Regions from separate parts of the Marinobacter sp. M-5 genome, predicted to be linked through region 3. Evidence: predicted binding sites of a transcription regulator. Region 3 holds the regulator's gene; each other region holds the start of a gene.

Region 1 (7,654 bases), on a different contig from region 3:
TTTCTGTGTCGCTGGTGCTGGGCCCCCTGATCGGCTCGGCTTTCGGTTTGTCCGGGCTCTTTTATCTGACGGCCATGCTGGCGGTTGTCGCGATGTTCGTTGTCTGGCGGCTGGTGCCCACACCCCATCAGCACAAGGTCAGCGCCGATACCCACCCCGCGCGGGAAATGCTGTCCAGGGTGCTGGTGGATCGTCGGTTGCTGCGTCTGGATTTCGGAATTTTTGCGTTACACCTGGCATTGACGGCGATATTTCTGGTGTTTCCTTTGCTGCTTCAGAACCAGCTCGGGTTGGCGTCGTCCGACCATTGGTGGTTCTACCTGACGGTGATGGTGACCTCATTCTTCGCGATGGTGCCGTTCATCATCATTGGCGAGAAGTTGCGCAAGATGAAGCCGGTGCTCTGCGGTGCCATTGTGCTGCTTACCCTGTCCACGGCCGGGATAGCCGAGGTATCCGGCAGTCTGGTAGCGGCCTGGGGGGTGTTGTTCCTGTTTTTCATGGCGTTCAACCTGCTGGAGGCATCGCTGCCATCATTGATCAGCAAAGAGGCGCCAGCGGCCAGTAAGGGAACCGCCATGGGGGTGTATTCTACGTCCCAGTTCATGGGCGCGTTCGTGGGCGGCGCCGTCGGCGGCTTGCTGTTGGAGGTGGCTGGCGTCAGCGGCGTCTTATGGCTGATGGTTGGTGTTCTGGTATTGTGGTTACTGGTCGCTCTGACCATGCCGGCGCCGGGTTACACCACCAGTTTCGTGGTACAGTTGAAAGAAGTGGCGCAAAGCCAGTTTGATAGTATTGATGACGCCTTGATGGCGCTGCCCGGTGTTCAGGATGTGGTGATCCTTGAAGATGCGGGTACGGCCTATCTGAAGGTGGATCGTCAGCGTTTTGATAAAGGGTTACTTGCGGACTTCCCATTTGTCCGGCACGGTAACGGTTCTTGAAATTTGGAAGCCCGCATGGACGACGGGTTGTCCCTGAAAACAGAGTCAGGAGCAGATCATGGCACGAGGCGTAAACAAGGTCATTCTTATCGGTAACCTGGGACAGGACCCCGATACCCGTTATACCCCCAACGGCAATGCCGTGGTGAACCTTAACCTTGCAACCGACGAGAGTTACAAGGACAGGCAAACCGGTCAGATGGTGCCGAAAACTGAATGGCACCGGGTGGTGATGTTCGGCAAGATCGCCGAAGTGGCCGGTCAGTATCTGCGCAAGGGCTCCAAGGTCTACATTGAGGGCAAGCTGCAGACCCGTAAATGGCAGAACAAAGAAGGCCAGGACGTCTACACCACCGAAGTGGTTGTGGATATCAACGGCCAGATGCAGATGCTCGACAGCCGCGGCGCTGACGGCGGTGGAATGTCACAGGGTGCGCCGGCCGGGCGTCCACAGCAGTCTAGCTACAATGCGCCGCCGGCGAATCAGGGTAGCCAGCCGCAGCAGCAGTCCGGTGGGTACAGCCAGCCGTCCCAGGGCAGTATGCCTGAGCCGGTGGATGATTTTGACGACGACATCCCGTTTTAAGACTGAGTTTTTGTAAAGTGTAACGACTGGAGTCGATCTGATTCTCTTATGCCCTGCAAATGCGGGGCTTCAGGCTTTAGTCCTCGCCATCATCGGGATGATCCATATCCAGCTCATTAATTTTCCGTGTCAAGGTGTTGCGTCCCCAGCCCAATAATATAGATGCGTCCCGGCGCCTGCCGCCGGTATGTTTCAGCGAGCACTCAATCATGATCTTTTCGAATTCGGGTACCGCAGTATCCAGAATGCTTTTACGGCCCCGCTTGAGCTCCTGTTCGGCCCAGTTCCGCAGGCCCTCCTGCCAGGTCTGACCAGTGGCCGGCGTCTCGGCCTGGTGGAGCAGTTCCGGCGGCAGGTCATCGATGTGAATCTCCCGTCCGCTGGCCATGACGGTCAGCCAGCGGCAGGTGTTCTCAAGCTGGCGGACGTTGCCGGGCCAGGGCATGGTGGTGAGGTACTCTTCCGCTTCCGGCCGCAGAATCTTGGGCTCCACGGTCAGCTCTTTGGCAGCCCGTTTGAGAAAGTGCTGCATCAACCTCGGGATGTCTTCCCGGCGTTCGGCCAGTTTGGGCAGGTGAACCCGGATCACGTTCAGGCGGTGAAACAGGTCCTCCCGGAACGAGCCGGCCTGAACCAGCTTTTCCAGATCTTGGTGCGTGGCGGCAATGATGCGCACATCCACCTTGATGGGCGTGGTGCCCCCCACGCGGTAGAACTCGCCATCCGCCAGTACCCGTAGCAGCCGGGTCTGGGTGTCTGCGGGCATGTCACCGATTTCGTCCAGGAACAGGGTGCCGCCGTTGGCCTGCTCGAAACGCCCCTGGCGCGCGGCGCCGGCGCCGGTGAAGGCGCCTTTCTCGTGGCCGAACAGCTCGGATTCGATCAGGTCCTTGGGAATGGCTGCCATGTTCAGGGCAATAAACGGATGGTTGGCACGGGGGCTGTGGTTGTGAAGCGCCTGCGCGACCAGCTCTTTGCCTGTGCCACTTTCGCCGTTAATCAAAACCGTGATGTTGGAATGGGAAAGACGCCCGATGGCTCTGAACACTTCCTGCATCGCCGGGGCTTCACCGATGATCTCGGTGTTGCGCTGAGTACTTTCAACCTGCGGTTCCGACGTTGCACGTCGCTCATGGCTGTGAGCAACGGCCCGCTTGACCAGGGCAACGGCATCGTCCACGTCGAATGGTTTGGGCAGATACTCGAAAGCGCCGGTCTGGTAGCTGGTGACCGCACTTTCCAGGTCGGAGTGAGCGGTCATGATGATGACCGGCAGGTCTGGGTAGGCCTCTACGATCTGGGAGAGCAGGGTAATGCCATCGACACCCGGCATGCGGATATCGCTGATGATGGCGTCGGGCTGCTGGTGCTCCAGCCGCATCATGATGCTTTCGCCGCTGTCGAAAACCCGGGGTTGCATACCGGCCTGATTAAGGGCGCGCTCCAGCACCCAGCGAATACTGCGATCGTCGTCTATGATCCAGACGTTTGCCGGTTGGCTCATTAGTTGTCCTCCAGGGGCAGGAAGATGATGAAGTCGGTTTTGCCGGGCTCGCTCTTGCATTCAACCAGCCCGTGGTGTTGCCCGATGATGCTCTGGGTAATCGAAAGGCCCAGGCCGGTGCCGCTGGCACGGCCGCTGATCATCGGGTAGAAAATATTTTGCAACAGCTCCGGCGGAATGCCGGGGCCGTTATCGATCACGTCAATCCGGCAGACCAGGCGATGACGCTTGTGGCCAATGGTAAATTGCCGCAGGGCGCGAGTGCGGAAGGTAATGGTGGGCGGCTCGTCACCGCTCTGTTCGGCCTGGTTTTCAAACGCCGCTTCCATGGCGTTTCGGGCAATGTTCAGGAACGCCTGAATCAGTTGCTCCTTGTCACCATAGAACTCCGGCAGGCTGGGGTCGTAGTCCCGGCGGAACTGGAGCCGCCCGCGGCTTTCGGCTTCCAGCAGGGTTTTGACCCGCTCCAGCACTTCGTGAGCGTTGGTGGGCGCCAGCTTCAGCGCTTTGTTGGGGCCGAGCATGCGGTCTACCAGAGAGCGCAGACGGTCCGCCTCGTCGATGATGACCTGGGTGTACTCCCGCTGGCCTTCGTCATCCAGCTCCCGGTCGAGCAACTGGGCGGCACCGCGGATGCCGCCCAGCGGGTTCTTGATCTCATGGGCCATACCACGTACCAGGATGCGGGTGGTTTCCTGTTGCGAAATAATGTCTTCCTCACGGCTGATACGGAGCAGCCGATCCCGGGGCTGAATCTCAATCAGCAATTCGTTGGGGTCGAGGCTGACCGGTGATACCGAATAGTCCACAGTGAGTCGCGTGCCGCTGGTGAGCACGAATTCCGCCTCCCGCCGGGTGTAGGAGTGCCCGTTCTCGGCCGCGGCGTGCAGTGTGGTCAGTGCGTCTTCGGAGTCCACCAGAATGTCCCGGATGGGCAGGCCCTGGCTTCGGGTGTTGCTGGTTTCGAACAGGCTCTCGGCGGCCGGGTTCAGGTACTGGATACGCAGGCCATCCTCGATCACCAGAACGGCGGTGGTCAGGCTATCCAGAATGTTCTTGTAGCCGGAGGCTTTGGTTTGTAAGAGTGCCATGCTGCTGTCTCGATCGATTGGCATTGCTGCGTACTTCCCGGTCTTGCAACGCAGTTCTGCAAAAACTGAACCAGTTTCCGAATTCGGTTCAGTTTGCGTGCCCGCTTAACGAGCACGTGGCCCGGACAGCCTGTGCGGACGCAATTACGTAGTGCGTTTTGGCAAAGGCTGCCAGAGGGTAGCGGAAAGAGCGCCCCGTTCGCGATCAGAGTATGGCTTTTTTATGGTGCGCGCGCACTATACTGGTGCGCACAGACTTTGGTGGGTCAGTTATTGACGGAGGGACGATGAATAGTAAAGCGGATGGATTCGCCGGATTTTACCTGAACACCCTTCTCGTCGATGATGTTGACGCCGGCGTTGTGGGTGCCGCGAAATACGTTGCGAACCGTGACGGTGTCGGAAGCCGTCTGGCCGACGGGCTGGCCATCGAGCGTTACCTCATAGCGATGGCCTCTTTTCAGCGCAGGCTCACTGGCCACCCGGAAGGCCACATCCCCACTGCCACTGTGGAATGCCTCGTCGTCATTGGGGGCAATAATGCGCACGCTGTCGTAGGCGGCACCTTCCTCTTCCACCTGCCGCCTCAGCCTCTCCGGTTCCTGAACATCTGCCGGCTTTGGTAGCGTGACGGTGGTGACAGGCTTGACCTTGACCTCCTCTGCTCCGTCTGACGGCTCATCCGAGAAGGTGACGTTGCCTTGGGCATCGACGTTGCGGTAGACCTCCGCGAGGGCCGGGGCGGCACCGATGAGAAAAATGCCAACAAAGATTCCAAGCCGTATGTTCATGCCACTAACCTGTTATTGGGGTTTGATTCGATTATCAGTCGCCGGCGGTGGGTTTTCAACGGTCTCTCGGGTTCAAAGAGTTACATATCGTTAAGGGCCGCAGTGACTGTGTCGTAGCTCACAAAAAAAGCCCCGCCGGAGCGGGGCTTTTTCGCGGAATGACCCGAGAGTCATTCCTTACCTGTCGACAGCAGCCGCTGTTAGCAGGAGTAGTACAGCTCGAACTCGACCGGGTGAGTGGTCATGTTGATGCGCTCAACTTCGCCACGCTTCAGATCGATGTAGCCGCCGATCATGTCTTCGGTGAACACGCCACCGCGGGTCAGGAACTCGTGGTCGGCTTCCAGGCAGTCCAGAGCTTCCGCCAGGGTTTCTGCAACCTTCGGAATGTTCAGAGCTTCTTCCTTCGGCAGGTCGTACAGATCCTTGTCCATAGCATCGCCAGGGTGGATCTTGTTCTGAATGCCGTCGAGGCCGGCCATCATCAGCGCGGCGAATGCCAGGTACGGGTTGGCTGACGGGTCAGGGAAGCGAACTTCGATACGACGAGCCTTAGGGCTGTTCACGTACGGGATACGGATCGAAGCGGAGCGGTTGCGGGCAGAGTAGGCCAGCATAACCGGAGCTTCGAAGCCCGGAACCAGACGCTTGTAGGAGTTGGTGGAGCTGTTGGTGAAGGCGTTGATAGCCTTGGCGTGCTTGATCACACCGCCGATGTAGTACAGGGCAGATTCGCTCAGGCCCGCGTAGCTGTCGCCGGCAAACAGGTTTTTGCCGTCTTTGCTCAGGGACATGTGAACGTGCATGCCGGAACCGTTGTCACCAACCACCGGCTTGGGCATGAACGTCGCTGTTTTGCCGTAAGCGTGAGCGACGTTATGTACGCAGTACTTGAGGATCTGAACTTCGTCAGCCTTCTTGGTCAGGGTGTTGGCGCCAACGCCGATTTCACACTGGCCAGCAGTACCGACCTCGTGGTGATGAACCTCGATGTCCAGGCCCATGGATTCCATGGCTGCACACATGGCGCCACGCAGGTCATGCAGGCTGTCTACCGGCGGAACCGGGAAGTAGCCGCCTTTGACGCCCGGGCGGTGACCGATGTTGTTGCGATCGAAATCTTCGCCGGAAACCCACGCCGCTTCTTCAGAGTAGAGCTCGTACATGGAGCCCTGCATATCGGTCTTCCACTTGGCTGAATCGAAGACAAAGAACTCGGGCTCGGGACCAAACAGCGCGCCATCGGCAATGCCGGTGGACTTCAGATACTCTTCGGCACGACGTGCAACGGAGCGCGGGTCACGCTCATAACCCTGCATGGTTGAGGGTTCAACGATGTCGCAGGTGATGTTCAGCGTGGTTTCTTCGGTGAACGGATCAAGAACAGATGTACTGTCGTCCGGCATCAGGATCATGTCGGATTCGTTGATGCCTTTCCAGCCGGCAATAGAGGAGCCGTCGAACATCTTGCCATCCGTGAAGAAGTCGTCGTTCACTTCGCTGGCGGGCAGGGTCACGTGCTGCTCTTTACCGCGGCTGTCGGTGAAACGCAGGTCAACCCATTTGACTTCGTGTTCTTTGATCAAATCAACTGTCTTGGACATGTGCATGCTCCATCGTGTTACCCGCTGCGCGGGTGATTTCATGTTCGTTATGCCGGATCGTTCAGCGACGCTGACTTCCGATCTGTTATTGAGGTCGGGGCAGCTTACCAAAAGCGGCGGCGTCTTACCTTCAAAATCGGCTGTCTCAGGTCAAGCAATTGCCTTGCCAATTTGATTCATGTGCGCCAGAACAGCGCAACTGCAAGGAGTTCGGCCTTTTTTGGCGCGCATAGGTTCGCTGCTGCCGTCCCTCTGCACTTCATTGGTGCGTCATGTTGGTGCGCCAGGCGTGAGCATGACCCAAATTAGTGCGCAGGTCGAATTGAGCGAATAGGCGTTTTTCTTCATATTAACGACATCGAGTTTTCGATATACTGCGCGCCGCTTCATTTATACCCTGCTGCTTTTCGGATGCCAAATCGGGAAATACTTTGCAGGGAAGCTCCGTACATGCCGCAGGATTATTTTTGTGATTGAAAAACTTCGTAATATCGCCATTATCGCCCACGTTGACCACGGTAAAACCACCCTGGTTGACCAGTTGCTCCGTCAGTCGGGCACACTGGATCGCAAAGAGCTCGAAAGTGAGCGGGTGATGGATTCCAACGACCAGGAAAAAGAACGTGGCATTACCATCCTGGCCAAGAACACCGCACTGAAATGGAATGGCTACGACATCAACATCGTAGACACCCCGGGCCACGCCGATTTCGGTGGCGAGGTGGAGCGGGTCATGAGCATGGTCGACTGTGTACTGCTGGTGGTCGACTCCATAGATGGCCCGATGCCGCAAACCCGCTTCGTGACGCAGAAAGCGTTCGATGCCGGCCTTCACCCGATTGTTGTGGTCAACAAGATTGACCGCCCGGGCGCTCGTCCGGACTGGGTCGTTGATCAGGTGTTTGATCTGTTCGACAACCTCGGTGCCACCGACGAACAGCTCGATTTTCCGATCGTGTACGCCAGTGCCCTGAACGGTATTGCCGGCATGGATCACGAAAAGCTGGACGACAACATGGACGCGGTATTCCAGGCCATCGTTGACCACGTTCCGGCGCCTGCCGTCAATCTGGATGGCCCGTTCCAGATGCAGATTTCCCAGTTGGACTACAACAGCTTCCTGGGCGTGATCGG
Region 2 (7,654 bases), on a different contig from region 3:
TGCGTGGACAAGCGGGTGAGATAGCGACAAACCTGACAAGACACCAAGAGCCCCCGGCACCGAAAGGTCCCGGGGGCTTTTTTTTGCAGCAAGAAAAAAGGGAAAAACGACCATGAACGGCGCACAGCACATTCTTGACGCGTTCCACCGCCACCACATCAGCACGGTTTTCGGTTATCCGGGCGGCTGCATCATGCCGCTCTACGATGCGCTGGTGGACGATGTGGGCGTAGAACACGTACTGTGCCGCCACGAACAGGCCTGCGCCCTGGCCGCCGACGGCTACGCCCGCGCCAGCGGCAAACTGGGCGTATGCATTGCCACCTCCGGTCCCGGCGCCACCAACCTGATCACCGGCGTCGCCAACGCCCACCGGGACTCCATTCCGATGCTGGTCATCACCGGCCAGGTGCCGTCCGGGCTCATCGGTACCGACGCCTTCCAGGAAACCGACGTGCTGGGCATGACCCTCGGCATCGTTAAACACAGCTACCTGATCGACGACGCCGACACCCTGCCCACCGTCATGGAAGAAGCCATGGCGCTGGCGCAGAGCGGCCGGCCGGGGCCGGTGTGGATCGACATTCCCAAAGACGTATTGTTGACCGAGGTTGCCGCTGCGCCCTTCCCTTCCAGCGAGCCACAGGAAAGCGGTTCCAGCTGCCCCGACCTGACCGATGCTCTGGCCATGCTCCACGCCGCCCGCAAGCCCTTGCTCTACAGCGGCGGCGGCATCAGCCTGGCCCATGCCGAAGACGGCTTCCGCGTGTTTGCCGAGTCATCCGCCCTGCCGGCGGTGGTCACCCTGAAAGGCATCGGCAACCCTGGCAAACACAACCCTCACAACCTCGGCATGCTCGGCATGCACGGCTCCCGCGCTGCCAATAAGGCAGTGGACGAGTGCGACCTGTTACTGGTCATCGGCGCCCGTCTGGACGACCGCGCCACGGGTAACCTGAATGGCTTTGCGCCCAACGCAAAGATGATTCACATCGACGCCGACGCCGCCGAGATCAACAAACTGCGCCCGGCGGATCTGGCCATAAAAGGCGAGCTGAACGTCATTCTGGAACATCTGACCGGCGCTCTTGAGCGCGAACCACTGACCATTCCAGACTGGCAGAAACAATGCCGCACCTGGCACACCACCGGCGGCTTCAGTGCTGCAGACAACGAGGAACCCCTGGCCCCGATCACCGGCCCGGCGTTCATCCGCCAGCTTTCCCGCATCGCACCGGACGACACCCTCGTGGCCTGCGATGTGGGCCAGCACCAGATGTGGGTCGCCCAGCACTACGAATTCGACCACCCCCGCCATCACCTCACCAGCGGCGGCCTGGGCACCATGGGATTCGGATTGCCGGCCGCCATCGGCGCGCAGTTTGCGGATCGTGCCAGCACCGTGATCAACGTCACCGGCGACGGCTCGTTCATGATGAACGCCCAGGAACTGGCCACCATCCGCCGTTACAACCTGCCGGTGAAACTCATCGTGATGGACAACCAGTGTCTGGGCATGGTGCGCCAGCAGCAGGAGCTGTTCTACGGCAACCGCGAAAGCCAGATCAACCTGGACGACAACCCCGATTTCGTGGCTATGGCCCGCGCCTTCGACATCCCGGCCCTGCGCATCGAGCGCACCGACCAGATCCGCCGCGGCATCGAAACCATCCTCGCCTACGACGGCCCGATGCTGCTGCACGTGGCCATCAGCCGCGAGGACAACGTATGGCCGATCGTCAAACCCGGCGCCAGCAACCGCGAGATGATCGACGAAACCCGACGCCCCAGCACGGCAAACAAGGAGCACGTAGCATGACCCCGCAAGCGGATACCTCGATACCGAGTTACACCCTCAACTGCCGCATGGCCCAGGAAACCGCCGCCCTGGAGCGCCTGTGCCAGGTGATCCGCATTCGTGGGTTTCGCATCGCCCGAATGGCAGTGGAATCCGCCGGGGAGCATCTCGACATCGCCCTGACCCTTGAGGGCTCCCGGCCGATTGCCATGTTGCAGTCGCAACTGGAGAAGTTGCATACGGTGGTGGACGTCGCCCTTGGTCAGGGTGCTGTTGCCCGGTCTCGGTCGGCGTGACCCGGGTTGGGAGTTGATTTCTGTAGCCTGTGGGTTGCGGGGCGGGTACGCGGGGATGCGAAGTAAAAGACAAGAAATGAAAAGCAGAAGGTGTCTGAGCGAAGCGAGTTCTTTTTCCAAGAAAAAACTCCACCTGCCACCCCGCAAGCCCGCCCCTAAACCAACAGGCTACAAGAGGCAGGCTACTCCCAAACCTACCAGGCCTTGTAGGGCAAAAACTTCCCATTCAAAGTAACAACCACGCGATCCCCCTTGGGGTTCTCCTCCTTCTCGATGTCCATGGTGAAATCGATCGCACTCATGATGCCGTCACCAAATTTCTCATGGATCAGTTCCTTCATGGTGTCACCATACACCCCCACGATTTCGTACAGGCGGTAAATCAGCGGGTCCTGGGGCACGGCGCTGTCCCAGGCTTTCTTCGGGCAGACCTGCAGTGCTTCGGCAATCGACTTCTCCAGTCCCAGGGTCTCACACACGGCAAACGCCTTGTCCTCCGTCATGCTGTTCATCCCCAGGCAGGCCGAGGTGGTGAACACCGGCGACATGCCGATGGCCTCGGCCAGGGCTTCCCAGGACACGCCTTTGGTGGCCTTGGCTTCCAGGATTTTTGCAGTCATCAGTTCTTTGTTCATCATGGGTGATTCCTCTCTTGGCAATTAACGTCAGGCGTTTACCGCGCGGGCGGCAGATTCGGCTTCAGACTCTGTGGCTGCGGACGCAGCGGTAGCATCCCCCCTGGCGGGCTCGACGAACTTCGGGCTGCCGTCTTTTTCCGGCAACGCCGAACCGCTGCGGTTGACCAGGAAGTCCACCAGGTAATCCCGGGTCTTGTGGTAGGCCGGGTTCTGGAAAATGGTGGCGCGCGCCCTGGGGTGCGGGATGTCGACTTTCACGCTCTCGGCGATACGGGCATTGGGGCCGTTGGACATCAGGAAGATGCGGTCAGAGAGCAGAATGGCTTCGTCCACGTCGTGGGTGATCATGAACACGGTCTGACGGGTTTCTTCCCAGATTTTGACCAGTTCGTCCTGAATCACCCCACGGGTAAGCGCATCCAGCGCACCGAACGGCTCGTCCAGCAGCAACAGTTCCGGCTGCGTGGCGAATGCACGAGCAATGCTGACCCGCTGGCGCATACCGCCGGAAAGCTGGGAGGGTTTGCGGTTCAGCGCGTGATCCAGCCCTACCATGCTCAGGTAGCGTTCGCTGTGTTCTCGAACCTGCTCCTTGGACCACTTCGGCCAGCGAGCGCGGACGGCGAACACAATGTTGTTAAGGGTGGTTTTCCAAGGCAGCAAGCTGTAATTCTGGAAGACCACGCCCCGCTCCAGCCCGGGGCCTTTCACTTCCTTGCCGTTCATCACCACGTTGCCGGAACTGGCTTCATCCAGCCCGGCCAGCACGTTCAGGATGGTGGATTTACCGCAACCGGAGTGACCGATGATGCAGACAAACTCACCTTTCTCCAGGGCAAAGCGGATATCCTCGAAGACGGTCAGATCGCCGCCCTGGCCGTCCGGATATACCTTCGACAGACCATCTACTTCCAGGAATGACTTATTCATAACAGCGCTCCCTTCGGAGGTTTGAGGCAGGTACCGGCTCGCCGGCACCGAACCGCTCATTCTTTGTACTCAACCATCTTCTGGGCCTTGCCCAGGGCAAGATCCAGCACCATACCCACCACCCCGATCATCACGATGGAGAAAATCACACTGGCCAGATCCAGGTTGTTCCACTCGTTCCACACGTAGTAGCCAATGCCGGTGCCGCCCACCAGCATTTCTGCCGCCACGATCACCAGCCAGGCGATACCGATGGAGATCCTCATACCGGTCAGGATGGTGGGCGCCGCAGCCGGCAGGATCACCGTGATGGCGGTGCGCAAAGGCCCCAGCTCGTGGGTACGGGCCACGTTCACCCAATCCTGCCGCACATTGGCCACGCCAAAGGCGGTGTTGAGCAACATGGGCCAGATCGAGCAGATGAAGATGACAAAGATGGCGGAGGCATCGGAATCCTGAATGATGAACAGCGCCAGCGGCATCCAGGCCAGCGGTGAAATCGGCCGCAACACCTGGATATATGGGTTAAGGGCTTTGTACATGAGCGGTGACATGCCGATCAGAAAGCCAATGGGCAGTGCGATGGCCATGGCCGCAAGGTAGCCGGTGAGCACCCGGTAAACCGAGTAACCCAGCTGAATGCCGATGCCCTTATCGTTCGCCCCGGCGTCATAGAACGGGTCGGACAGCTCGGCCCAGGCGAGCTTGATCACCGCTGACGGTGGCGGCACCCGGGATTCCTGATCAGCACCGCCCATCAGCATTTCATACTCGGTCATACCGGTCTGCGCTTCCGGAGGCTGGGTCGCCATCTCCCAGATGCCCAGGGCCAGGATCAGAAACGACACCGACAACAGCGCCGCCCGCACATTCAGGGAAGCCACGATCACACCCTCCCGATGGCAAAGCTGCGGGTGTACTCTTCCGCACTTTCCGGATCAAAGGTCTTGCCCATGATGGTGTGAGTCTTGTAGGTCTCGCTCGGAGCGCTGTAACCCAGCTCCTCCATAATCTTCCCGGTTTCGCCGGCCAGGTAGACTTGCTCGGCAATGCCCTTGTAGTCCACGTCGCCTTCGATATAACCCCAACGCTTCATCTGGGTCAGAATCCACACCCCCATGGAGTGCCACGGGAACGGGTCAAAGTCGATGCGGTCCGGCACGTTTTTCACCTCGCCCAGGCCATCGGCATAGCGACCCGTGAGAACCTGTTGAATCACCGGTACCGGCTGGTTCAGATAGTTCTTGGGCGCAATGGCCTCGGAAATTTCCTTACGGTTCTCGGGAATGTTGGAGTACTGGGTGGCGTCGATGATCGCTCGCAGCAGCGCACCATAAGTGTTTGGATTCTCGGTGGCGAACTTCTGGCTACAGGCAAAGGCACAGCAGGGATGACCTTCCCAGATATCCTTGGTGAGCATGTGGATAAAGCCTACTTTTTCCCACACGGCACGCTGGTTGAACGGATCCGGCGACAAATAACCGTCGAGGTTACCGGCCCGCAGGTTAGCGACCATCTCGGGTGGCGGTACCACACGGATCTGCACGTCTTTATCCGGGTCGATACCGTTCTCAGCCAGGTAGTAGCGAAGCAGGAAGTTGTGCATGGAGTACTCGAAAGGCACCCCGAACTTGAAGCCTTTCCACTGTTTGGGATCGCGCTTGTCTTTGTGATCCACATGCAGAACGATGGCCTGACCGTTGATGTTCTCCACCGCAGGCATGATAAACGGCTCCGGGGTCGACCCTGCACCCATGCTCATGGCCAGGGGCATCGGGGTGAGCATGTGGGAGGCGTCGTATTCGCCCGCCAGGGATTTGTCCCTCGCCACCGCCCAGCCAGCGGTTTTGGTCACGGTGACGTCAAGACCATAGCGCTCATAAAAGCCCATGGGATGCGCCATGATGATCGGCGTGGCACAGGTGATGGGCACGAACCCGACGTTCAGCTTGGTCTTCTCGAGCTTGCCAAGGGATTCCTTCACCGCCGCCTTGGCTTTATCGAGCGGGAATACGGTGGAGACCAGCGCAGCCGCTGAACCGGCGCCCATCATTTTCATGAAGCTGCGGCGAGAGTGGTCGTTGTGACCGAATACCGAGCGCACCACCGCGCTCTCAATCGCCCGGTCCATCATCGCCTCGGAGTCCATGGCGCCCTCGGTAGCGTCCTGGCGGGGGGCCGACTGCAGGTTCAACGAGGTCGACGGGGCGTTCTGCCCGGTCTTGCATTCCGGGCAGCCGCAGGTTTTTGCATGAATCAACGACTTGTCGCCGTCAAACGGATTGCCAAGGCTTTTCGTGGTCATGGGGCACTCTCCCTTCTCTCGGATGATGTTGTGCACTCTTGCAGTGCAACCAATTGGCGACTCTGACCCCCGAGCACATCAGGCCGGGGCGGTTGCGCGTTCTGGGAGAGATATCGCAGGGTTTGTGCCAACTACCGATATTTTTTTAAACCCATGTTTTCAAAGCTCTTTTATTTATCCTTTCTGAACACACCCACTACGAATTATCGTAATAAACGAGATTTCGTAGGCATCGCTACGATTTTTCATAGTTGGCACGGGGTTTGTTCTGTTGTTTTCATGATTAACGAGGACAGCCCCATGCACCCGGAACACCCCGTCAACAACCATGCCTGGATAGACCACCTGCCGGAGGCCGCATTGCTGGTGGATGCCGCCCAGGATCTGATCGTTGCTGCCAACAGTGCCATGGGCCGGTTGATGGGTATCGACCGGCAGTCCCTGAAAAGCACCCCCTGTACCCGCTTGTTCGCCGACCAACGCCCCCAGTTGATTGCTTTCACCGAGGAAACCCTGTTCCGCAGCCACGGCTGGAGCCGGGATTTCATGGTCAAACACCGGGACGGCCACACCGTTGAGCTGGAGATTTCCGCCTCACGGGTCGGTGAAGCAGAATCCCAGGAGCTGCTGCTGTTGCTGCGGGACCGTCGCCAGTTACGAACGCTGCGGGAGCGCCACGACGCCAACCATTATCATCGTGGCGGGCTGCTGGAGTGGCGGCGGGTAGAAGAGCTGTTCAAGGACATGGAGCGTGAGAACCAGCTGATTCTTCACGCCGTCGGGGAAGGTATTTACGGCGTGGATGCCGAGGGCCGCACCACCTTCGCCAACCCGGCAGCGGAGCGCATGCTGGGCTGGCGCATTGATGAGCTTATGGGTCGGGTCATTCATCGTGTGGTCCACCACTCTCACGAGGACGGCAGCCTCTATCCACTGAAAGAGTGCCCTATTTACGCCGCCTTTCGGGACGCCAGCATCAAACGGGTGGGCGAGGACTGGTTCTGGCGCAAGGACGGCACCGGTTTCCCGGTGGAATACACCAGCACGCCCATCCTGGACAACGGCCACCCGGTGGGCGCAGTGGTTGTGTTCCGGGACATCTCCCCGCGGCTGCAGGCCCAGAAGGAGCTGCAGAAAGCCCTGGAGGAAGTGGAGAGTCTCAAACACCGGCTGGAAATGGAAAACGCTTACCTGCAGGAAGAGCTCAGTGCGGAATACCACTTTCACGAGATATTTGGCCAGAGCGACGCCATCAAGGCCATCGTGCGCCGCATCGGTATGGTTGCCCCTACCGACGCCAATGTTCTGGTCACCGGCGAATCCGGTACCGGCAAGGAGCTGATCGCCCGCGCCATTCATCAGTCCAGCACCCGCCGTGACCGACCACTGATACGGGTCAACTGCGCCGCCATTCCGAAAGACCTTTTCGAGAGTGAGTTCTTCGGCCACATCCGCGGGGCCTTCACCGGCGCAGTCAGTGACCGGGTGGGCCGGTTCGAACTGGCGGACGGCGGTACCCTGTTTCTGGATGAGGTGGGGGAAATCCCTCTGGAACTGCAAGGTAAACTGCTGAGAGTATTGCAGGATCAGCAGTTCGAGCGGGTGGGCGAAAACCACACCCGCGCGGTGGATGTGCGGGTCATCGCCGCCACCAACCGGGACCTGAAGGCGGAAGTGCAGGCCAAAA
Region 3 (7,654 bases):
ATGCATTCCCGCAGATAGCGAAAAAGCTTCTTCGCCTGTCCGGTGTTTTTTTGCTTCTCCACATCTTTCCGGGCATTACGGGCAAGGTTGCGGAGGTGCTGCACGTCGGCGCCAGGACAGTAATCGAGAAATTCACCCACCGCCGGGTCACCCTCGCTGATCATCCGGTCGCGCCATCGTTCTGCCAGGTGATGACGGCGAGTGTGCTCTTCGCTGCCGGCGTCAAAGGCATCGATGGCACGCCTCAGACCCTCGGGGTCGTCTTCCTGACGAATGACCTTGCCAATGTACTGCAGGTGCCGGCGCTTCGCCTCGTTCTGGCGTATCCGCCGGGACTCCTCGATGGCCGCCCGCAACGTGTCGCTGATGCTCAGCGTATCAAGTTGATCGTTGCTCAGTTCCAGCATCCGCTTGCCGATGTCCTGGAGCGCATGGGATTCCCGCTTGAGCTGGGATTTGCTGGGCCCGAGGTATTCGGGGCTGTCGTTGTCGTGATCAGTCATGGTATTGCCTATGCGTAAAACAGGGTGGCCAGGCCGAGGAAAGACATGAAGCCTACCACATCGGTTACCGTGGTCAGGATCACGCTGCCTGCCAGGGCAGGGTCGATGTTGCGTGACTTGAGAAACAGCGGCAGCACGGTGCCTACCAGCGCGGCTGCGACCAGGTTGATGACCAGAGCCGCCGCAATGATGGCGCCGATCAGATAATCCTGGAACCAGAGGGTAGCGGCGGTCGCCACCACAACGGCCCACAACAGACCATTGAGAATGCCCGCTACAAACTCCCGGTTGAGCAGCCAGCCGACGTTCGCGCCGCTGATCTGCCCCACGGCCATGCCGCGGATGACCAGGGTCAGGGTCTGGCTGCCTGCAATGCCGCCCATGCTGGCAACAATCGGCATCAACACGGCCAGCGCCACCACCTTGGCGATGGTTTCCTCAAACAGACCAATAACCGCGGAGGCGGTGAATGCGGTGAGCAAGTTGATGCCCAGCCACACCGCGCGGCGCCGCGTGGTTTTCAGAATAGGCGCGAAGGTGTCTTCGTCTTCGTCCAGACCGGCCATGCTCATCAGGGAGTGGTCGGCGTCTTCACGGATAACATCCACCACGTCATCGATGGTGATGCGCCCGAGCAGGTGGCCCTCGTCGTTGACCACCGGTGCGGAGATCAGGTCGTAACGCTCAAACAGGGTCGCCACCTTGGTGTCGGACAGGGTGACCGGAATCGGCTCGATATCGGTATCCATCACCTCCCGGACCGTTGACGCCGGGTTCGACACCAGCATCTTGGTGATCGGCAGCATGCCGATGAATTCATCCCGCCGGCTGACCACGATCAGGCTGTCAGTCATTGGTGGCAGGTTACGGTGGCGGCGAAGATAACGAAGTACCACGTCGATGCTGATGTCGGGCCGCACCGTGATGGTGTCGGTGTTCATCAGGCCGCCGGCGGTGTCCTCCGGGTAAGCGAGTACTTCCTCTACCCGTTGCCGGTCCTGCTCGTCCATGGTATCCAGCACTTCTTGGATAACCGTGTCCGGCAGCTGCTGCAGTAAGTCGGCGAGATCGTCGGATTCGAAATCCTCGATGATGTCGGCCAGTTCCTGGGCGTTCAGCTGACTGAGAAAGTAGCCCCGGATGTCGTCATTGAGGTACTGGAGAACCTCGCCTTCCAGTTGCTTGTCGACCAGATTCCACAGCAGTGCACGCTGGCGAGGTGGCGATGATTCCAGCAGGTGGGCGATATCGCTGGGGCTCAGGCCGCCATTCAGGATGCGGGCAACCTGTTTCAGCGCACCACTGTCCAGCGCTTCGCTGAGAGAGCGAAGGCGCTGGCGGGCCTGGCTTTTTTCCAGAATATCGGTCATGAATCACCCACAGTCAGAAAACCTTCGCATTATAGCGGAGTTAGGCGTCACAGGTGAGAAAGAGTTGTAGGTGAATGTCGCAGGTGACTGAGCGCTACTCACCCTCGCCAAAGTAGTCGTTAATGAGTTCGATCAGTGCGTCGATGGCAGCCTCTTCGTCCGGGCCCTCTGCCACCAGCTCCACTTCGGTCCCCTTGCTCGCCGCCAGCATCATCACCTGCATGATGTTCTTGGCGTCCACCTCCCGGCCCTTGCTGCTGATTCTCACAGTGCTCCGGTAGGTCGACGCGGTGGCGACCAGCTTGGCGGTGGCCCGCGCATGCAGGCCCAGTTTATTGATGATGGTGACGGTGCGGCGGATCATGATGGATCAGGTTAGCTCGCGGTTCTGCAGGTGAGGCAGCTCGCTGTGTCGAACCTGGACGTTGTTGTACCGGGTGCGGAAATACCGGCCGATCTGCTCGCATACGTACACTGAACGATGCTGGCCCCCGGTGCAACCGATGGAGATGGTCATGTAGCTGCGGTTGCTGTCTGCGAATGAGGGTAGCCAGTTCTCAAGAAAACCGGTGAGGTCGTCCACCATTTTGCGGGTCAGCGGTTCTTTCTCGAGAAAATCAATAACCGGTTGGTCAGTGCCCACAAACTGCCGCAGGCTTGTATCCCAGTAGGGATTCGGCAGGCAGCGCACGTCAAAGACATAATCCGAGTCCAGTGGCACGCCGTGCTTGAACCCGAACGACTGGAACAGCAGTGCCAGTTCCTGATCCTTGCGGCCAACAATACGTTGCTTGACCATATCCCTGAGTTCGTACATGGACAGGCCGGTGGTGTCGACGTAGAGATCGGCCAGTTTCGATAGCGGCTCCAGCAGCTTTTTCTCGTTGCCAATCGCTTCCCGCAGCGATGTTTTGTCATCACTCAACGGATGCTTGCGTCGGGTGGCATGAAAGCGCTGAAGCAGGGATTGTTCGTCGGCGTCGAGGTAGATAATCTCAACGGTCACGCCTGTTTCCTGAAGCTGGCGGTAGATGGTCTCGAAATTCGACAGCTCACCGGCAAGATTGCGCGCGTCGATACTGACGGCCATTTTTCGCAACCGCCCCGGTGACGTACTGTGGCTGGTGGCCTCTGTGGTCAGTGGAAACAGCAGGCCGATGGGCAGGTTGTCGATGCAGTAAAAGCTCAGGTCCTCAAGGACATGTAACGCCGTGCTCTTCCCGGAGCCGGATCTGCCACTGACTATGATCAGTTTCATTGCCTGTTGCCTCTGCTGGAATGCGGTCAGTCGCTGCTTTGAGTCATTCGGCTGAAGAGCGCCGGGGCATCGCTGCACTGCCGCAGTTGATCACAGAAATTCCGGTCATTGAACTTCTCCGCCAGCTGGCTGAGCAGTTCGAGGTGTTCGCTGGTGGCCTCCTTGGGAACGATGAGGGCAAACACCAGGTCTACCGGCTGATTGTCGATGGCGTCAAAACTCACCCCGTCTTCCAGGGTCAGGAGCACACCGATCACCCGGTCAAGCCCTTCCAGGCGACAGTGAGGGATGGCAATGCCCTCGCCGATACCAGTGCTGCCAAGCCTTTCCCGGGAAATCAGATTGTTGAAGATCTGCGTTTCGCTGAGTGTGGCGTCCTGCTGGTTCACAAGCTCTGCAATAAATTCCAGAACCCGCTTCTTGCTGGACGCGGCCACCCGGCAAAGGGTCAGCTCCGGGGAAAGAATGGTTTCGATAGTCAGGGACGTGTCGCTCATGGATCGACTTTAGTTCCGTGAAGGTTTCCGTAAAAAAAAGGCTGCGGCACGTGTGTCATGCCGCAGCTCGATCAGGTTGAGTGCTGGTAAAGCAGTGCCCTAGCGAGCGCCGTTACCGTGCATGCGATCAACGTTCTTTTCCTTGTGCTTGAGGATCTGACGGTCCAGCTTATCGACCAATGCATCAATAGCGGCGTACATATCCTCACTCTCTGCCTTTGCGTGAATCTCACCACCGATGACATGGAGAGTTGCCTCCGCAAGCTGGCGCACCTTCTCAACTTCCAGTGTGACCTGGCAGTTGCTGATGTGATCGAAGTGGCGCTCGAGCTTTTCAAATTTGCCTGACACGTATTCTTTCAGGGAGGGAGTCAATTCTACATGGTGGCCTGAAATGTTGAGTTGCATAGGCGTCTCCTGTTGTCATCGTGCCCGCCCCGGATGAGGGGCTGACGGTGTGCCGGCGAATGTCCCACCGGCGGATCCTGTCGGGTCAAACCAGCCGCTTTCTCTCGTTGGATGGCGGAATGTGCATCGCCTCACGATATTTGGCTACTGTCCGTCTGGCTACCTTGATGCCCTGTTCTCCTAGCATGGCTGCAATTTTACTATCGCTCAATGGCTTTTTCGGAGTTTCTGCCGCAATCAGCTTCTTGATCATGGCACGGATTGCGGTGGAGGAACACTCTCCGCCCTCGTCGGTGCTGACGTGGCTGGAGAAAAAGTATTTCAGCTCGAAGATGCCGCGGGGGGTATGCATGTACTTCTGGGTGGTGACCCGCGAGATGGTGGACTCATGCATCTCCACCGCCTGGGCGATGTCGGACAGAATCAGCGGCTTCATGAATTCCTCGCCCTGATCGAGGAAGCCCTGTTGGTGCTCCACAATCCGCGTGGCGACTTTCAGCAGCGTCTCGTTGCGGCTTTGCAGACTCTTGATGAACCACTTGGCTTCCTGCAGCTGGTCGCGCAGGTAGGTGTTGTCGGCGCTGCTGTCAGCGCGCTTGATCAGCGAGGCGTAACTGGCGTTCACGCGGATGCGTGGCGCGATTTCCGGGTTCAGCTCGACGCGCCAGCGCTCATTGTGCTTGCGGACGATCACATCGGGGATGACGTAATCCGGCTCTGCCCGATCCACGGAATCTCCCGGGCGCGGGTTCAGACTGGTGATCAGTGTCAGGACATCCCGCAGCTGGTCTTCCTTGAGGCGGCTGCGGCGCAGCAGTTGCGCGTAGTCACGATTGCCCAGCAGGTTAATGTAATGGGTGATCACCAGGCGCGCCTGCGACAGCCAGGGTGTCTCGGGCGGCAGCTGGTTGAGCTGAATCAGCAGGCACTCCTGCAGATCACGGGCAAATACGCCGGGTGGGTCAAAGTGCTGCAGGCGATGCAGTACCGCTTCGACTTCGTCGAGCTCCAGCGGGTCGTCTTCGGTTTCGTCCAGCAGCCCGGAGTGAATCTCTTCAATGGGCGAGGTCAGATACCCACGCTCATCTACCGCATCCATCAGGGCATGGGCAATGGCCCGGTCCCGCTCGTTCAGAGGCGTGAGATTCAGTTGCCAATCCAGGTGATCCTGGAGGGTTTCCGCAGGAGAATTGCGGGTTTCGAAATCGCTGTCATTCTCGTCGTCGTTACGAGAGGCCGGAGCCGGGGCAGACTGGTAGATGTCGTCCCAGGCGGTGTCGACAGGCAGGTCGTCCGGAATGTTGTCGGGAATGTCGTTCTCGGATGCCCAGTCGGGACCGTTCTCGGATTCGTCCCAGTCACTGGCGGATTCGGCTGCAGCCGCAGTCTCCTCTACCTGGACCTGCTCGGCCTCGGTATCCCGTGCATCGTCATTCGCCTCCGGGGTGTCGTCGTCCTCCGGAGTCTCGAGCATGGGGTTGGAGTCCAGTGCCTGCTGGATCTCCTGTTGGAGGTCCAGCGTTGACAGCTGCAGAAGCCTGATCGCCTGCTGCAATTGCGGCGTCATGGTCAGGCTCTGACCCATTTTCAGCTGTAATGACGCTTTCATAACCATGGTTCAGAATCCGTCACCCGATCGCACCGGCCTTTTGTCTGGTTGCAAAAAATTCTATGTATGCTGGTCACTTGCCCGAACAAGCAAGTTCTTTGCCGAGTGTACTTGCTTGTCTTGTTCATGACAATTGGGGCCAGTATGACATCAGAGCCGGAACTCATTGCCGAGGTACACTTCTTTCACCTGTTGATTAGCGAGAATCTCGCTGGAATTGCCTGAGGCGATGATGTGGCCGCCGGAAACAATGTAGGCATTTTCGCAGATGTCGAGGGTTTCCCGCACGTTGTGATCGGTAATCAGCACGCCGATACCCTTGTCGCGCAGGTGGCGGATGATCTGCTTGATGTCGCTGACCGAGATCGGGTCGACCCCGGCAAAGGGCTCGTCCAGCAGAATGAACGCCGGCTCCATGGCCAGCGCGCGGGCGATTTCCACCCGACGCCGCTCGCCGCCGGACAGCGCCATGCCGACGCTGTCACGAATGTGGGTAATGTGGAACTCTTCCAGCAGTTCCTCCAGCTTGGCATCGCGGTCGGCCTTGCTGAGGTCCTTGCGGGTTTCCAGAATCGCCATGATGTTGTCGCGCACGGTCAGCTTGCGGAAAACCGACGCTTCCTGGGGCAAATAGCCGATACCCTTGCGGGCCCGGCCGTGCATGGGCAGGGGTGTGATGTCCTGGCTGTCGATGGTGATGCGGCCGTGGTCCGCCGGAACCAGCCCGACAATCATGTAGAAGCAGGTGGTTTTTCCGGCGCCGTTGGGGCCCAGCAATCCAACGATCTCGCCGCTGCGGATCTCCAGGGAGACGTCAATGACCACTTTCTTCTGCTTGTAACTTTTCGCCAGGTTACTGGCCCTGAGAACTGCCATCCGGATCCTGTGTGTTCTGGCGGCTGCGCGGCTGAATTACCATTTCCACTCGGCCGCTGCCATTGTTGTCGTTTGCGGCACCTTCGGCGGTGACCACTCGCTGGACGCTATCATAATGAATGATGTCGCCCCGGAACAGGTTGCCGTTCTGCTCGATGACCGCTTCTTTTTCAAACGTCAGCAGGCTTTCGGGTGCCGAATAGGTGATGTTCAGTGCTTTCGCATCGGTCTTGCCCTGGCCCTCTGTGGCAGCCTGCCGGTAGTGCGCAGGCTGGCCGGAGGCTTCGATGCGCTGCAGGCCGGTCTCATCCCGGTAGAGCACCACCCGGTCTGCGGTCAGTTCGGTCTCGCCCTGGGTCATCACCACATCGCCGGTGTAGGTGGCAATGCCCTTGCCGTCGTCGAGCCTGGCGTTATCCGCGTTGACGGTAATGGGTACATTGGAGTCCAGATTGAACGCCGCGGCGGAGCCGGCAAACAGCAGCGCTGCCAGCGTGGCGATGAGTTTACGGTTTGGCTTGTTGGCCAGGCTCATAGCGTCCTTCCACTTGTGAGTCGAGTTCGAGTATGCGGTCATCCAGCCAGCCCTTCATGCCGATTGCCCGGGTAACGCTGAAGGCATCGGTCAGCTCCACCGGTGCGTCGGTAAAGACCGTGCGGCTGCCGTTATCCAGCGTCAGTCGCGTGGTGGTCAGCGTCACCTGGCGGCCGCCTTCGGTGTTGCGAATGACATGAACGTTCCCCTCCAGCTCCAGCAGGTCGTTGTTGTCCTGCAGAACGCCTGAATTCGCGCTCAGTCGCCAGGGTTCGGTCTCGCCTTCGGTGAACAGTTGCGCCCGTGGCGACTCCATGGTGGCCAGATTGTCGGCTTCAAACTGTTCAATTCGCGGGCTTTCGAAGCGCGCGGTCAGCTTGCCGGTATCGTCGAATGACAGGTATCGGCCGTTGACCACGAAGCCGTCGGGTTCAGACTGGCCACGAAGGGCTGCCGCATCGATCGGTTGAACGGGTTCGTCACTCTGCCACATCAGTGCAATCAGGGCCACAACCGTACAGGCAAGCGCAACTCCCCGCAGCAGTGGATGATTGGCAAGCATCATGGTGGAGACGAGATTGCGGTTCATGCCAGCGTT

What was found. Region 3 encodes sigma-54, which starts transcription at its own class of promoters, with help from an activator protein. Its sites were predicted from a motif close to ANTGGCATNNANNTTGCTNT; they were not measured.
Region 1: the regulator sigma-54 is predicted to act here: its motif matches at 6,672-6,691, upstream of glnA (glutamate--ammonia ligase).
Region 2: the regulator sigma-54 is predicted to act here: its motif matches at 6,080-6,099, upstream of R0125_RS13545 (CmpA/NrtA family ABC transporter substrate-binding protein).

The regions. Positions count from the first base shown of each region.
Region 1 is NZ_JAWJEK010000004.1:43,619-51,272, forward strand. Features, by position in the region: gene R0125_RS15540 (MFS transporter) at 1-944, shown strand, start outside; gene ssb (single-stranded DNA-binding protein) at 1,003-1,530, shown strand; gene ntrC (nitrogen regulation protein NR(I)) at 1,607-3,034, opposite strand; gene glnL (nitrogen regulation protein NR(II)) at 3,034-4,125, opposite strand; gene R0125_RS15560 (DUF4124 domain-containing protein) at 4,392-4,916, opposite strand; gene glnA (glutamate--ammonia ligase) at 5,117-6,520, opposite strand; gene typA (translational GTPase TypA) at 6,990-7,654, shown strand, end outside.
Region 2 is NZ_JAWJEK010000003.1:92,934-100,587, forward strand. Features, by position in the region: gene ilvG (acetolactate synthase 2 catalytic subunit) at 113-1,819, shown strand; gene R0125_RS13525 (ACT domain-containing protein) at 1,816-2,094, shown strand; gene cynS (cyanase) at 2,289-2,732, opposite strand; gene R0125_RS13535 (ABC transporter ATP-binding protein) at 2,760-3,662, opposite strand; gene ntrB (nitrate ABC transporter permease) at 3,719-4,546, opposite strand; gene R0125_RS13545 (CmpA/NrtA family ABC transporter substrate-binding protein) at 4,549-5,967, opposite strand; gene R0125_RS13550 (sigma 54-interacting transcriptional regulator) at 6,268-7,654, shown strand, end outside.
Region 3 is NZ_JAWJEK010000001.1:909,446-917,099, forward strand. Features, by position in the region: gene yjgA (ribosome biogenesis factor YjgA) at 1-503, opposite strand, end outside; gene mgtE (magnesium transporter) at 512-1,873, opposite strand; gene R0125_RS04175 (HPr family phosphocarrier protein) at 1,968-2,237, opposite strand; gene rapZ (RNase adapter RapZ) at 2,244-3,131, opposite strand; gene ptsN (PTS IIA-like nitrogen regulatory protein PtsN) at 3,158-3,628, opposite strand; gene hpf (ribosome hibernation promoting factor) at 3,728-4,036, opposite strand; gene R0125_RS04195 (RNA polymerase factor sigma-54) at 4,122-5,651, opposite strand; gene lptB (LPS export ABC transporter ATP-binding protein) at 5,796-6,521, opposite strand; gene lptA (lipopolysaccharide transport periplasmic protein LptA) at 6,499-7,056, opposite strand; gene lptC (LPS export ABC transporter periplasmic protein LptC) at 7,028-7,645, opposite strand.